Robertmurraya sp. FSL R5-0851: one gene and its partner. Each later gene encodes a partner of the first gene's protein in a complex. Links are inferred from orthologs where the notes say so. Each region holds a gene or a part of one and is shown in the gene's direction. Other genes may lie near its edges. The genes, in order: MKX65_RS07610 and MKX65_RS08655.

What was found.
Region 2: the proteins of MKX65_RS07610 (region 1) and MKX65_RS08655 are in contact, whole or in part, in a crystal structure (PDB 6PRK), measured with the Bacillus subtilis proteins. The link is inferred for Robertmurraya sp. FSL R5-0851 from one-to-one orthologs.

The regions. Positions count from the first base shown.
Region 1 is NZ_JBBOOE010000001.1:1,455,339-1,461,896, forward strand. The notes cover bases 2,431-5,268. They hold MKX65_RS07610 (YlbF family regulator), read left to right. Parts: upstream 2,431-3,549; coding sequence 3,550-3,987; downstream 3,988-5,268. Other genes in these bases: MKX65_RS07595 (YlbD family protein), read left to right, coding at 2,431-2,714; MKX65_RS07600 (YlbE-like family protein), read left to right, coding at 2,729-2,968; MKX65_RS07605 (hypothetical protein), read left to right, coding at 3,076-3,489; MKX65_RS07615 (YlbG family protein), read left to right, coding at 4,084-4,359; MKX65_RS07620 (DUF7147 family protein), read right to left, coding at 4,390-4,779. In the rest of the region: MKX65_RS07575 (CBS domain-containing protein), read left to right, coding at 1-158; MKX65_RS07580 (CAP domain-containing protein), read left to right, coding at 352-1,389; MKX65_RS07585 (hypothetical protein), read right to left, coding at 1,421-1,777; MKX65_RS07590 (PaaI family thioesterase), read right to left, coding at 1,789-2,151; more of MKX65_RS07595, read left to right, coding at 2,289-2,430; more of MKX65_RS07625, read left to right, coding at 5,269-5,536; MKX65_RS07630 (transposase), read right to left, coding at 5,688-6,558. UniProt on the Bacillus subtilis protein: Regulates sporulation prior to stage II. Positively controls the competence regulator ComK at a post-transcriptional level. May modulate the translation, stability or activity of ComS. May work together with YmcA to regulate community development.
Region 2 is NZ_JBBOOE010000001.1:1,667,890-1,674,608, forward strand. What follows is about bases 3,721-6,719. They hold MKX65_RS08655 (RicAFT regulatory complex protein RicA family protein), read left to right. Parts: upstream 3,721-5,002; coding sequence 5,003-5,437; downstream 5,438-6,719. Other genes in these bases: miaB (tRNA (N6-isopentenyl adenosine(37)-C2)-methylthiotransferase MiaB), read left to right, coding at 3,721-5,002; MKX65_RS08660 (outer spore coat protein CotE), read left to right, coding at 5,661-6,200; mutS (DNA mismatch repair protein MutS), read left to right, coding at 6,338-6,719. Also shown: MKX65_RS08635 (2-oxoacid:acceptor oxidoreductase subunit alpha), read left to right, coding at 1-874; MKX65_RS08640 (2-oxoacid:ferredoxin oxidoreductase subunit beta), read left to right, coding at 878-1,744; MKX65_RS08645 (IS4 family transposase), read left to right, coding at 2,139-3,254; more of miaB, read left to right, coding at 3,455-3,720. UniProt on the Bacillus subtilis protein: May work together with YlbF to regulate community development.

The DNA.
Region 1 (6,558 bases):
TGGCCAAGCATCAAATTCGACGTCTTCCAGTAACAGAAGGAAAAAAACTAGTTGGAATAGTAGCTCTAGGGGATTTGGCTGTTGAAAAGATCACCGACTATCAAGCCGGTAAGGCCTTATCTGACATTTCCGAACATACTTCTTCTGACATGCATTAATAAAGGCACCTTTTGGTGTCTTTATTTTATTTATGTACAGAGCCTGGTAGAGTATAATAAGATAATAACTACTTTATTATCCTATTTTATTTTCTATGAAATACTATACTATTTATATAATGCTTGCATACAATGATAGAAAGAATGATAGAGAGGAGGATGGCCTCTGAGAAGTTTAGGAAGAATATTGATATTGATTACTGCAATCTTAGGAATTGTATTTTATTTAAATATTCAAAATGGTGACGAGGAGATACTCGTAGAAGACGGTACGCAAAAGAAAGGAAGTAACCAGGACATTTCAAATAATTCGAGCGATGAAGGAACAAACTCTGAAAGACCAACGGACGGAGTTTCTACTTATATCGGAATGTCTAAAGAAACCTTAGAGGAAAACCTAGGCCAACCTAACAGAGTAGATCAGACTTATTATGGGTTTGATTGGTGGATTTATAATGCAGACCCTGCAAATTATTCTCAGATTGGTGTGAAAGACGGGAAGGTAGTAACCGTTTATGCCATCGGTTCGGAAGTGAATATAAGTCCCTTTAAGATAGGCCAACATGTAGATGAAATCTTTTCTTCTAGTTATGTAGAAACAGAAATAGGGTTAGATTTTGAGGGGAGTTCCTATCAATTTGAATTATCAGAATCGGATCTAAATACAAGGCCATTGTTGAAAATGGGGGATATTTTCGTTCAACTCTATATTGATAAATTTACGGCTACATTATCTAGTTTTAGGGTAATGGATGCAGAAACTTTATTGAAGCTAAGACCATATGAACTGGTTTATTTTGGTGAGTTGCAAGAGATTGAACCAGATGAGATGGTACCAGATGAAAAAGTAGAGGATGCAAATGAAAAACAAATATATGATATTACAAATATTATGAGAATGAGATTTGGACTGGCTAGCTTACAGTGGGACGAGAAAACGGCAACAGTAGCCTATGGACATAGCAAGGATATGGAAGAAAGCAATACTTTTTCGCATACATCTGAAAAGTTCGGCGAGCTCACCGATCGCTTAGAGGCCGGGGAAGTTTTTTATCAGGTAGCTGGTGAGAATATTGCCGCAAACTATGCGGATGCTCCAGCAGTTATGGAAGGCTGGTTAAATAGTAAAGGTCACCGGGAAAGCTTATTAAACGAAGACTTTACCCATATCGGAGTAGGTGTGTATAAAAAGTATTACACGCAAAACTTTATCCAAGCTTGGAAAGAATGACAAAAAGGAGCTGAGTGCTCCTTTTTTTACTTTAAAGTATATCATATCTACCAAATCGAAAATGACCTTCCTTCCAATTACCGTACACTCGCACTTCAACTCCGATCTCGAAATCATTGGTAAGGACTTTCCCTTTTACAATTGGAGTAATCTTTGAGACAACAGTTGTTGTCCCGTTATGAATAAGTGTGAGTTTGACTATATGTATATATCGATGATAATAAAAACGTTCTTTTGTTATATTTATTTGATGAATCTTTCCTGTTACAATTGCTTCTTCATATACTTGCTCTAATGCTAACCATTGCTCCGTATGAGATTGTAACTCACGCTTTGAAATAAGATAAAAATAAATAATAATGATAGGTATTACAATGGCAGTTACCAAGTGGGTTCACCCTATATTTTTTTTTCAATGACAAGAAAACTACCTGTCCCAATGGCTATCTTAACACCATCTGAACGGTGAATTTCTGCGGATAATACGAGTGTTTTTGAGCCTTTATGTTCCATTTTCGCTGTACAGACCATATGTTCTCCAATTCCAGCGGCAATATAATTTATATTCAACTGAGTTGTGACGGCACCATACCCTTCAGGGACAAGTGAATTTGCTAATACACCCATTGCTGTATCAAGCAAAGTTGCGGTCATTCCTCCATGTACAATATGCAAAGTATTATATAAAAGTGGAGAAATAGGAATGGTTATTTCACAATCATCATCCGATATTTTCCGTTCCATTTGCAAAAGGCTAGAGATAAACGTGGTGTTATCCCATTATATCCCTCCCTTTATCTTTCCTATCCTTTCCATTTTATCATGAAATCTTTGGTGCACATATTTTTCTTTTTTTCATATCGTATTATAGGCATTCGTTTATGTTGAGGTGAAATAAAATGGCCAAAAAGCAACTACATCCTTCCGTACAAAAGTTCAAGGAGTATGTTCGAGCCCACCCTGAACTTATTAAGCAGGTTAGAAGCGGGACAAATACTTGGCAAGAGTTATACGAGGAATGGTATCTATTCGGTGAGGAGGATTCTAAAGAAGATGGAACTGATGATCATCGTAGCCAATCAACGGAATCTACAAAAGAAACTTCAACGGAAGAATCATCTAAAAAGGACTGGATGTCAACGGTACTAGGTGCTGTAAGGAATATGGATCCAAACCAGCTTCAACATCATATCGTGAGTATTAGTTCTGCCTTAGGTGCGATTCAAGGTGTGATTTCCTCCCTACAAGGAGGGAATAGTAGCCCAAATCCACCTAAAAAAAATGTAAGCCCACCGTCACATCCGTTTCACTTTAGACAAGATTAGAAGGGGGCTATTAGATGAGAGAAGAAATTAATGAGTATTTACGTATGCAACCGCAATTAAAACAATTCTTAAGGGAACAGCCCATTTGGTACAGAAAGCTAGGAAGAAATCCACATGACATACAAAGCTTTGAAATTTCAGCATTACACCATTATAAAAAGACCATTCCTCATCGTGTGGAGCAACTCAATCATAGTGTGCAAATGGCGAATATGATGATGAGCATGTTTCAAGCCATGAATAGTAACCAATAAGCAGCCTTCACTTTACAAGAGTTTGAAGGCTTTTTGGTTGGATTTTTGACTAAGCTTGCTGATAATTGCACAAAATATGTAAAATTGTGTGATTGGGGGCAGCAAAGTTGGTAAAGAAAATGGTATGTGTTTTTCTGATTGGACTTATGTTAAATGCTTGTCATAAAGATATCCCAGATCCTGAAGTGAAAAAAGAAATATCTATTGTTCCTATGCACACTGTACGAGCAGAAAATGATGTGGTCGTATTAGGAATGAAATCGGAACATTCATTTACAGTTCAGCATCATGTGAAGAGAAATAATGTTTACGTTGAGTGTTTTATTCCTGATATTTCATTTACCAATCGTAATACGAGCTTAATTGTCTCTGTGGATGGGAAACAGAAAAAAGTAGTAACAACAGCTGCCTTTATTATTAAAGGGCTTTCAAAAGGCTCTCACCAAATTCAATTACAAGTAGTTGAAAAAAATCAAAAACAAGAAGATATGATAAAAGATTTTGAAGTTCTCATAAGGTAGGATGTAAAAAGTTCATTTCTTCGCTCATTCATGGTAAAATATGAATCGGAGGTGAGCGGATTGCTTGCTACATCAGAAACTATAGAAATTCTAGAGTATGCAGAGGAATTGGCTTCAATGGTGCTAGAGTCAACCGTCGTTGAGGCTTATAATATATGCTTGAATAATGTAAAAAAAGATAGAGAAACACAAAACAAAATTAAAGCGTTCATACAAATGAAGGATCGTTATGAAGAGGTGGAACGTTTTGGAAGATACCATCCTGACTATAAAACTGTCATGATGGAAATCCGCAACTTGAAGAGAGAAGTCGATCTCGACCTTAATGTAGCTGAATTCAAAAAAGCGGAGAATGATCTACAAGCACTTCTTGATGAAATAAGTGTACTTATAGGTCGGTCAGTTTCTGACTTTATTAAAGTTCCAACCGGAAATCCTTTCTTTGAATCAAGTTGTGGTGGAGGTTGCAGCACAGGCGGTAGCTGTGGATGTTCATAAATTAACTGTAAGCATAGGAGAATTCCTATGCTTTTTTTATGCCCATGTATGTGTTAGAATAAAAAGACAATTGTGTAATTAAAAAGGAGTAAAGCGATGCTAGGTCAACGTCAAGGAATTATTGTATGGCTATTTTCTCTTAAGCAAGCGAAAATGCTTCGCAAATTTGGGAATGTTCATTACGTATCAAAAAGATTGAAGTACGTGGTCTTATATTGCAATCAAGATGAAACGGAAACAGTCATGGAAAAAATAAAAAGCTACTCCTTTGTTAAAAAAGTCGAGCCATCCTTTAAACCTTTCTTAAAGGTTGAATACGAGAATTCGAGACCAGATAAGGCAAAGGAATACGACTATAAAATGGGAATATAAAAGATCAGGAGGGGATAACCTCCTGATCTTTTATTGTAGTGGAGCGATATAATGATTTAAACGCAAGATGCCTATTATATATTGATAGAATAATTCCTTTTCCGAAAAATCAGTAGAAGGTTTTACATCAAATTGAATAATTTCTTTCCTATATTCACTAGCTAACTTTTCAAATAACTCAAAACGCTTGTTTTTTGTCACATGTGGATTCGGAATTCCTTCACGACAAACATACAGTGGTTGGAAGTTGCCAGGATCAGTGGGCTTTAAAACAACGACTAATGAAGTGACTGATCTTTTATTTATTTCTGTATGTAACGCCATGAAATGCATGAGTCGATGTTTATTTGCTTTAGCAATTTCTAGTAACTCGTATATATCTGAATAGCCCTCTCCTAATTCAATAAACCTCTGGATCAATGAAATGACCTCCTTTTTTTGTATATGGACTTGCAGAGTGGTGTCGAACTAAGTCAAATTTCGTATTTCTTTCAAAAATACTGTGTGACGTGATTCTCTCTATCTGCTATTGTAATGGTAAGAGATTTAAGAGATTTTAACAAGGGGAATGGATATGTGGAAGATACCGTTCACATTTTTTATCATATTATCAGCTGTTATCAGTGGCTTGTTATTTTGGCAATGGGATGCCTATTCAAAAGAACTTGAACAGCCTGCTGACATGGAGAATGCGAATCAAAGGATTTCTATTCAAACAGAAACAGACATATTAGTAATCACGCAAAAGCTAAGTGGTCTTACAGGAAAAAAGGAAATTCCTTTTGTACTTCCTAGTGAAGTAATTTCCTGGAAATGTCTTCTTGAGGATGGAAGTGAATGTGGAAGACAGGAAGAAAGTGAAACATCACTTAAACCTGATAGTAAAGGAAATATCCAAATACAATTCACACTACCGATAAAAGTAAATGAAAAAGCCTTTCTTTTTAATCAATGGTTAGCTTCGTTTTCAAATGTACAAGTGACTGAAACAAAGGTCGAGCTTATCGATTCAACAAAAAGAAATGGAACATGGGTAATGGGTATTCCCTTAAAAGGAAACAAAAAGCTTGATCTTATTGATTATTATGTATTTGAGGGCCAATTAGCTAATCCCTCCCTTTATTGGCAGGCTGATTCTTTATTACAAGAAGAAGTCGACAGCAAGCTTATGATTTAATAGACTCTCGGAATAACTAAGTCATTTTTATGGGATTTGTAAAAAAATAACTGGAAATTAGCTTCGATTCGATGAAAATTCCTTTTTTTCATTTCCTTTTTCAAAAAAATGCATACCAAATAAGCCTTGCTTATAAAATTTTTAAAAATGATTAAGCAGACTTTTTAAAAATGACATTTTCGAGATTCAGCTTTTCTTTTTTAACGTCGTACCAAGCATCAATATGTTGGCACATCATAATGGCATAAGTCCGAATGTACCACATTTTCGTGGAACGATGACGACCTAATTCTAAATGATAATCAACCTTTTCACGTTTGTTCGACCGTTCTACAGATGTACGACGCTTATAAGTTAGCTTCCACTTTTCAGACGTTCTCGGAGTCTTAGTAAACAACCGAAGGTTGTCCTTCCGGAATGTATGAAATGTTCGACCGTATTTAGCTTTAGAACAGGGATTCTCACAAGTAATTTTTGTGCCGCATGCGAGTGGACATCTCCATTTCTGCCGGTTTTTGGATTTATCAAAACCATTGGGCTTCATTTTTAACCCTGCAGAACAAATTGGTGTCCCTTCGGGAGATATTTGTATATCGCTTTCAGTGCTGAAATTTTTCTTGGTTCGAACATTCAGATCAATGAAAGGCTCGATATTATAATGATCTAGCAATTCATAAATAGGTTCCGCATCATGAGCAGCATCCAAGAGAATCTTACCAATTGTGCCCAAGGTAGTGCGTTGCGAAAATTCAATAGAACTGGCAACAAGACTGACAGAATCATGCCGGGAAGCTGGTTGAAGTCTTGGATACAAGGGTAGGTCGTATCGACTGTCGCTAGTGGATAACATGTAGAGATGGTATCCGTTGAAGTAGCGTTCCCGTGAACTGTCCCACCCTGAGTCGATGTCAGGTTGGGAATAATGACGAGGATGGTTACAATTCGTTAGTCCTTGGGCACTGCATTCACAAGTACGCTTGCTTCTTGGAAATCTAGCCGTTTCAATCGGGGTACCGTCTCCG
Region 2 (6,719 bases), 210 kb from region 1 along the record:
AGGAATTACCGAAACACCAATTGTAATTGTCGATACACAGCGTGGTGGTCCGTCTACCGGTCTACCAACCAAGCAAGAACAATCTGATTTAATGGCCATGATCTATGGTACTCACGGAGAAATTCCAAAGATCGTAATGGCTCCAAGTACTGTACAAGAAGCGTTCTACGATACAGCTGAGGCATTTAACCTTGCTGAAGAGTACCAAGTACCTGTTATCGTCTTATCTGACCTTCAACTTTCTTTAGGAAAGCAAACAGTTGAGCCTTTAGACTTTAGTAAGGTAGAAATTCGACGCGGAAAACTTGTAACTGAACTACCAGAATCAGATTCTAAAGATTACTTTAAACGTTACGAAGTGACTGAAGATGGTATCTCTCCTCGTGTAATTCCTGGGGTAAAGGGTGGAATTCACCACGTAACAGGTGTAGAACATGATGAAACAGGTAAACCGTCTGAATCAGCATTAAACCGTAATGCACAAATGGATAAACGTTTCCGTAAAGTTGAGAACATCAAATTTAATACACCAATTCACGTTCATGCTCCACATGAGGATGCGGATGTACTAGTTGTTGGTTTTAACTCAACTAGAGGAGCAATTGAAGAAGCAATGACACGCCTTGAGAAGGATGGAGTGAAAGTGAATCATGCGCATGTACGTTTGATTCATCCGTTCCCTACTGACGAAATGCTTCCACTAGTCAAATCAGCTAAAAAGGTTGTAGTTGTTGAAAATAACGCAACTGGACAGTTAGCAAACATCCTTAAGATGAATGTAGGACATGCTGAGAAAGTAGTAAAGCATTTAAAGTATGACGGAAATCCATTCCTACCACATGAAATCCATTCAAAGATCAAGGAGTTGTTCTAAATTATGGCGACGTTTAAAGATTTTCGAAACAACGTGAAGCCTAACTGGTGTCCAGGCTGCGGCGATTTCTCTGTTCAAGCGGCAATTCAACGTGCTGCTGCGAATGTAGGGTTAGAGCCAGATAATTTAGCGGTTATTTCTGGTATCGGTTGCTCTGGACGTATTTCAGGATATATTAACTCTTACGGATTCCATTCCATTCACGGACGTTCTTTACCGATTGCCCAAGGAGTAAAAATGGCGAATCGTGATTTAACAGTTATTGCATCTGGGGGAGATGGAGATGGTTTCGCGATCGGAATGGGTCATACCATTCACTCTATCCGTCGAAACATCGATATCACTTACATCGTAATGGATAACCAAATTTATGGTTTAACAAAGGGCCAAACATCCCCGAGATCGGCAGCAGGCTTCAAAACGAAGTCTACGCCACAAGGATCAATCGAACAGCCGATTTCTCCAATGGAAATGGCATTAACTGCTGGTGCAACGTTTGTGGCACAAAGCTTCTCTACAGACTTAAAAGACTTAACAGCGATTATTGAAGCTGGTATCAAGCATAAAGGTTTCTCTTTAATCAACGTGTTCAGTCCATGTGTAACATACAATAAAATCAACACATACGACTGGTTTAAGGAAAACCTAACAAAGCTTGCTGATGTGGAAGGCTATGATTCATCTAATCGTGAAATGGCGATGCAAACTCTAATGCAGCATAACGGATTAGTAACAGGCTTGATTTATCAAGATACAGAACGTAAATCTTACCAGGAACTAATAAACGGTTACTCTGAAACCCCGTTATCTCAGCATGATCTTCAATTAGATGAAGCTCATTTTAATAAATTAGTTTCCGAGTTTATGTAAGCTAGAACGAACAAGAAACCCCGAGTACATCTCGGGGTTTCTCTATGAGTATATTTCTAAATACTTGTGATAACTATCACTTTCAATGAACGTGATAAGGAGTAAAATTATTTGCTGTAATGAATGAAACCGCTATCGATTGGTTAAGTTTTTTATATTGTGTTCAGTTGTTCAAGCATTTATACTTAACTAATGTGATTCATTCTACTATCAAAGTACTAACTATACGAAAATAATATTATTTTAGTTTGGTTCACTAGTGTTGCATTAATTTAATTTCACTATTAAAAATACTCAAAATGTTCAACTTTATTATATTGTGCAAAGAAAAAGTCCTTTATAATGGATAAGTCAGGTGGTAACCCGTCCAAATCCACTAAAAAGGACACATCTCATGGACAAGATTACACGAAAAACTTCATTTGGACAATGGTTTTCACCAATTAATATTCAATTATTTGAAGAACAGGTGAAAACGATGAAATTAGATTACTATACGAAAAAATTAACGACAGAGTCTTTCCTAAAATTACTACTTTTTGCCCAGCTAGAAGAAATCGAAAGCCTGCATGCGCTAGGTGATTGTCTATTCGATGACCAACTTCAAAAAGGGATTGACCTTGATTCGATCAGTATTTCTCAGCTGTCACGGCGATTAAATGGCATGAACCCAGATCTATTTCAAAGGCTTTTCCTTGATTTGGTCGTACAAATTCATGCCAAGACACACTATACGAAACTGGTCATGCCGTTAAAAATCATTGATTCAAGCACATTGCCACTTAATTTGACCAATCATAAATGGGCAAAGTTCCGTAAGACAAAAGCCGGTGTGAAGTTGCATCTACGCCTTGTGTTTATGGAAAAAGGTGCGTCCTATCCCGAAAAAGCAGTCATAACAACGGCAAACGAACATGATCGTGGTCAACTTGAAATCATGGTCGATGACAAGGAATGCATGTATGTGTTTGACCGTGGCTATCTAGACTACGAGCGCTTTGATCGCATGACAGATGATGGTTACTTTTTTCTATCAAGGCTAAGAAAAAACGCCGTTATACGGGAGGTTTATGATTTTAAACTACCCGAGGATTCCGCTGTTTTATCAGATCAAATGGTCCTGATTGGTACAACCCAAAACCGTGCTGAAAATTACTTTCGCCTTCTAAAAGTGCTTGATTCCAAAGGAAATGAACTCCATTTAATCACCAATCGCTTTGATTTGAACGCTGAAGAAATTTCAGAGATGTATAAATCAAGGTGGGCCATTGAGTTGTTTTTTAAATGGATCAAACAGCACCTTAGCATCAAAAAGTTCTACGGACAAAGCGAATGGGCCATTCAAAATCAAGTGTTTATCGCACTTATCGTTTTTTGCCTACATGTTCTTGTTCAACTTGAGACAAATAGTAAGCGAAAAACCTTAAAAATTAGCCGTTATCTACGGGCTGCCCTTTGGAAACCAGCCCATATTTGGCTCCGAAAAATTGAAGGAAAAGCCATTCCTTGATAAGAAAGTTGTCGTCGTCACACAGGTCTAATTGTAAATAAATTTCCAAATGGATGGAGCCACCTTTGTTGGGTATTTACTTTTTTGGCTCTAAATAGAGAATATAATTAAACTGAAAATTACGAAATTATTTATGCAACACTTGTGAGTTTGGTTGTATGTTTAAATGTTTGATTATTGCAGTGAAAGGAGAAACATTTATGAACGAAAAGCAACGATTAGAAAGCCAACAAGCAGTGCAGGAAGGTAATTCTTCGGACAAAAAATCCGGTAAGGATTACAGTAAATATTTTGAAACAGTATATACTCCACCATCGCTAAAAGACGCGAAAAAGCGTGGGAAAGAAGAAGTAAAGTACCATAAGGATTTCTCACTTCCTGAAGAATTTAAAGGGATGGGACAAGGTCGTAAGTTTTATATTCGTACGTACGGCTGTCAAATGAATGAGCATGATACAGAAGTAATGGCTGGTATTTTCATGGGGCTAGGTTATGAGCCGACAGACTCTGTTGATGATGCAAATGTTATTTTATTAAATACTTGTGCGATCCGTGAGAATGCTGAAAACAAAGTGTTTGGTGAGCTAGGTCATCTTAAACATTTGAAGCAGCAAAACCCAGATGTATTAATCGGAGTTTGTGGCTGTATGTCTCAAGAGGAATCGGTTGTTAATAAAATTCTTAAAACATACCATCAAGTGGATATGATCTTTGGAACGCATAATATTCACCGTTTACCAAACATCCTGCACGAAGCATACATGTCCAAGGAAATGGTTGTAGAAGTGTGGTCTAAAGAAGGAGATGTTATTGAGAACCTTCCGAAGATCCGTCGTGGAAATATTAAAGCATGGGTAAATATTATGTACGGCTGTGATAAGTTCTGTACGTATTGTATCGTTCCATTTACTCGCGGAAAAGAGCGCAGTCGTCGTCCTGACGATATCATTCAAGAAGTTCGTCAGCTAGCAGCGCAAGGATATCAGGAAATTACTCTTCTTGGACAAAACGTTAATGCTTACGGAAAAGACTTTGAAGACATGAAGTATGGTTTAGGTGACTTAATGGATGAAATCCGAAAGATTGATATTCCACGTATCCGTTTTACAACGAGTCATCCGCGTGATTTTGACGATCACTTAATTGATGTTCTTGCTAAGGGTGGTAACTTAGTTGAGCATATTCACCTTCCAGTTCAGTCTGGTTCTACAGAAGTACTAAAAATCATGGCTCGTAAGTATACAAGAGAACAATACCTTGAGCTTGTTCGTAAAATTAAAGCAGCTATTCCTAATGCTTCTTTCACTACAGATATCATAGTAGGGTATCCGAATGAAACGGAAGAACAATTCGAAGAAACACTTTCCTTATATCGTGAAGTTGGATATGAATCTGCATATACATTCATCTATTCTCCACGTGAAGGGACGCCAGCGGCTAAAATACAGGATAACGTTCCAATGGAAGTGAAGAAGGAACGTCTACAGCGATTAAACGCTTTGGTAAATGAAATGTCTGCAGAAGCGATGAAGAAGTATCAAGGGGAAGTAGTGGAAGTATTAGTTGAAGGGGAAAGTAAAAATAACCCTGATGTTCTTGCTGGTTACACACGCAAAAGCAAGTTAGTAAACTTTGTTGGGCCAAAAACGGCAATCGGTAAGCTTGTAAAAGTAAAAATCACAGAAGCAAAAACATGGTCATTAAACGGGGAAATGGTGGAAGAAACTCAAAGTGTAGAGGTGAAATAAATGGAAAAGTACACAAAAGACGATATTATAGCGCGTGCAAAAGAACTAGCTTCCATGATTGCGAGCACGGAAGAAGTAGATTTTTTCAAGAAAGCGGAAGCGCAAATTCATAGTAATGAAAAAGTAAGTTCACTTATTTCGCAAATAAAAGGGTTGCAAAAGCAAGCCGTTAATTTACAACACTATGGAAAAGCAGAAGCTCTAAAGAAAACAGAAGATAAAATTGCTTCTATTGAAGAGGAGCTAGATTCTATCCCTGTCGTACAGGAATTTAAGCAATCACAAATAGACGTAAATGAATTACTACAATTGGTGGCTAACACCATCTCCAACAAAGTAACAGATGAAGTCATCTTATCAACGGGTGGAAATGTCCTAAGTGGAGAAACAGGTGCAGAGGTTAATAATAAAAATCAAAGCTGTTCACATCACTAAGATGTGAGAATGGAAAGACCCTCGTGGAAACGGGGGTTTTTTCTATGCATCAAAATCATTCCCATTCTCCCATATAATTTCTCACCTTTCCTAGGTATTCGCATAGAATGCACTATATCCGCCACCGAATGCCGAAGGAAATACAAACATGAAAAATATTATCACACTAGTCTAATGTCCCGCATAGGATGAAGTGAAAATGAATGAGGAGGGTTCGCTCGCAATGGCAGATTACAGAGAGATTATTACAAAAGCGGTCGTAGCGAAAGGACGTAAGTTTACACAGTCTAACGATACGATTCGCCCGGATCACCAACCGACTAGCATCCTTGGTTGCTGGATTATCAATCATACGTATGAAGCTAAAAAGGTTGGAAAAAAAGTCGAAATTCACGGCTACTATGACACTAACGTTTGGTACTCCTATAATGATAATACAAGAACTGAAGTAGTAACTGCACGAGTTGACTATGTTGACGTCATTAAGTTAAAGTACCGCGATCCAGATTGCCATGATGACAACGATGTTATTGCTCGTGTCGTTCAGCAGCCAAACTGCATAGAAGCTGTTATCTCACCAAACGGTAATGCAATTATCGTTCATGCAGAAAGAGAGTTTCTTGTTGAAGTAATTGGAGAAACAGTGGTTTGTGTAGCAGTTTACGATGATTGTGACTGCGACGACGACTGGGGATTAGATGTCGAAGACGAAGAGTTTGAAGATTTAAATCCAGATTTCCTAATCTGTGACGAAGAAGAGTAATGGTGAACTAGGAAGGTTTCACTTCCTAGTTTTTCTTTGTGGCTGATATTTACAGCTTTCAAAAAACCTTTCCCTTCTTTCTTTATGTTATAATAATGAACGGAATGAAAGAAAGAATTAGTGTTTTGGAGGATTGTATGGCTACATATACGCCGATGATACAGCAATATTTAAAGGTAAAGGCAGAGTATCAGGATGCCTTTTTATTTTTTCGTCTTGGGGATTTTTATGAGATGTTTTTTGATGATGCCGTGAAGGCGTCGCAAGTATTAGAAATTACACTAACTAGCAGAGATGGTGGTTCAGAAGACCGTATCCCAATGTGTGGGGTTCCTTACCATGCTGCTCCTCAATATATTGAACAGTTAATTGAAAAAGGCTTTAAAGTCGCAATTTGCGAACAAACAGAAGATCCGAAGCAGGCAAAAGGTGTGGTTCGGAGAGAAGTAGTTCAGTTAATCACACCTGGAACGATGATGGAAGGAAAAGGACTGAACGAAAGAGAAAACAATTATTTAG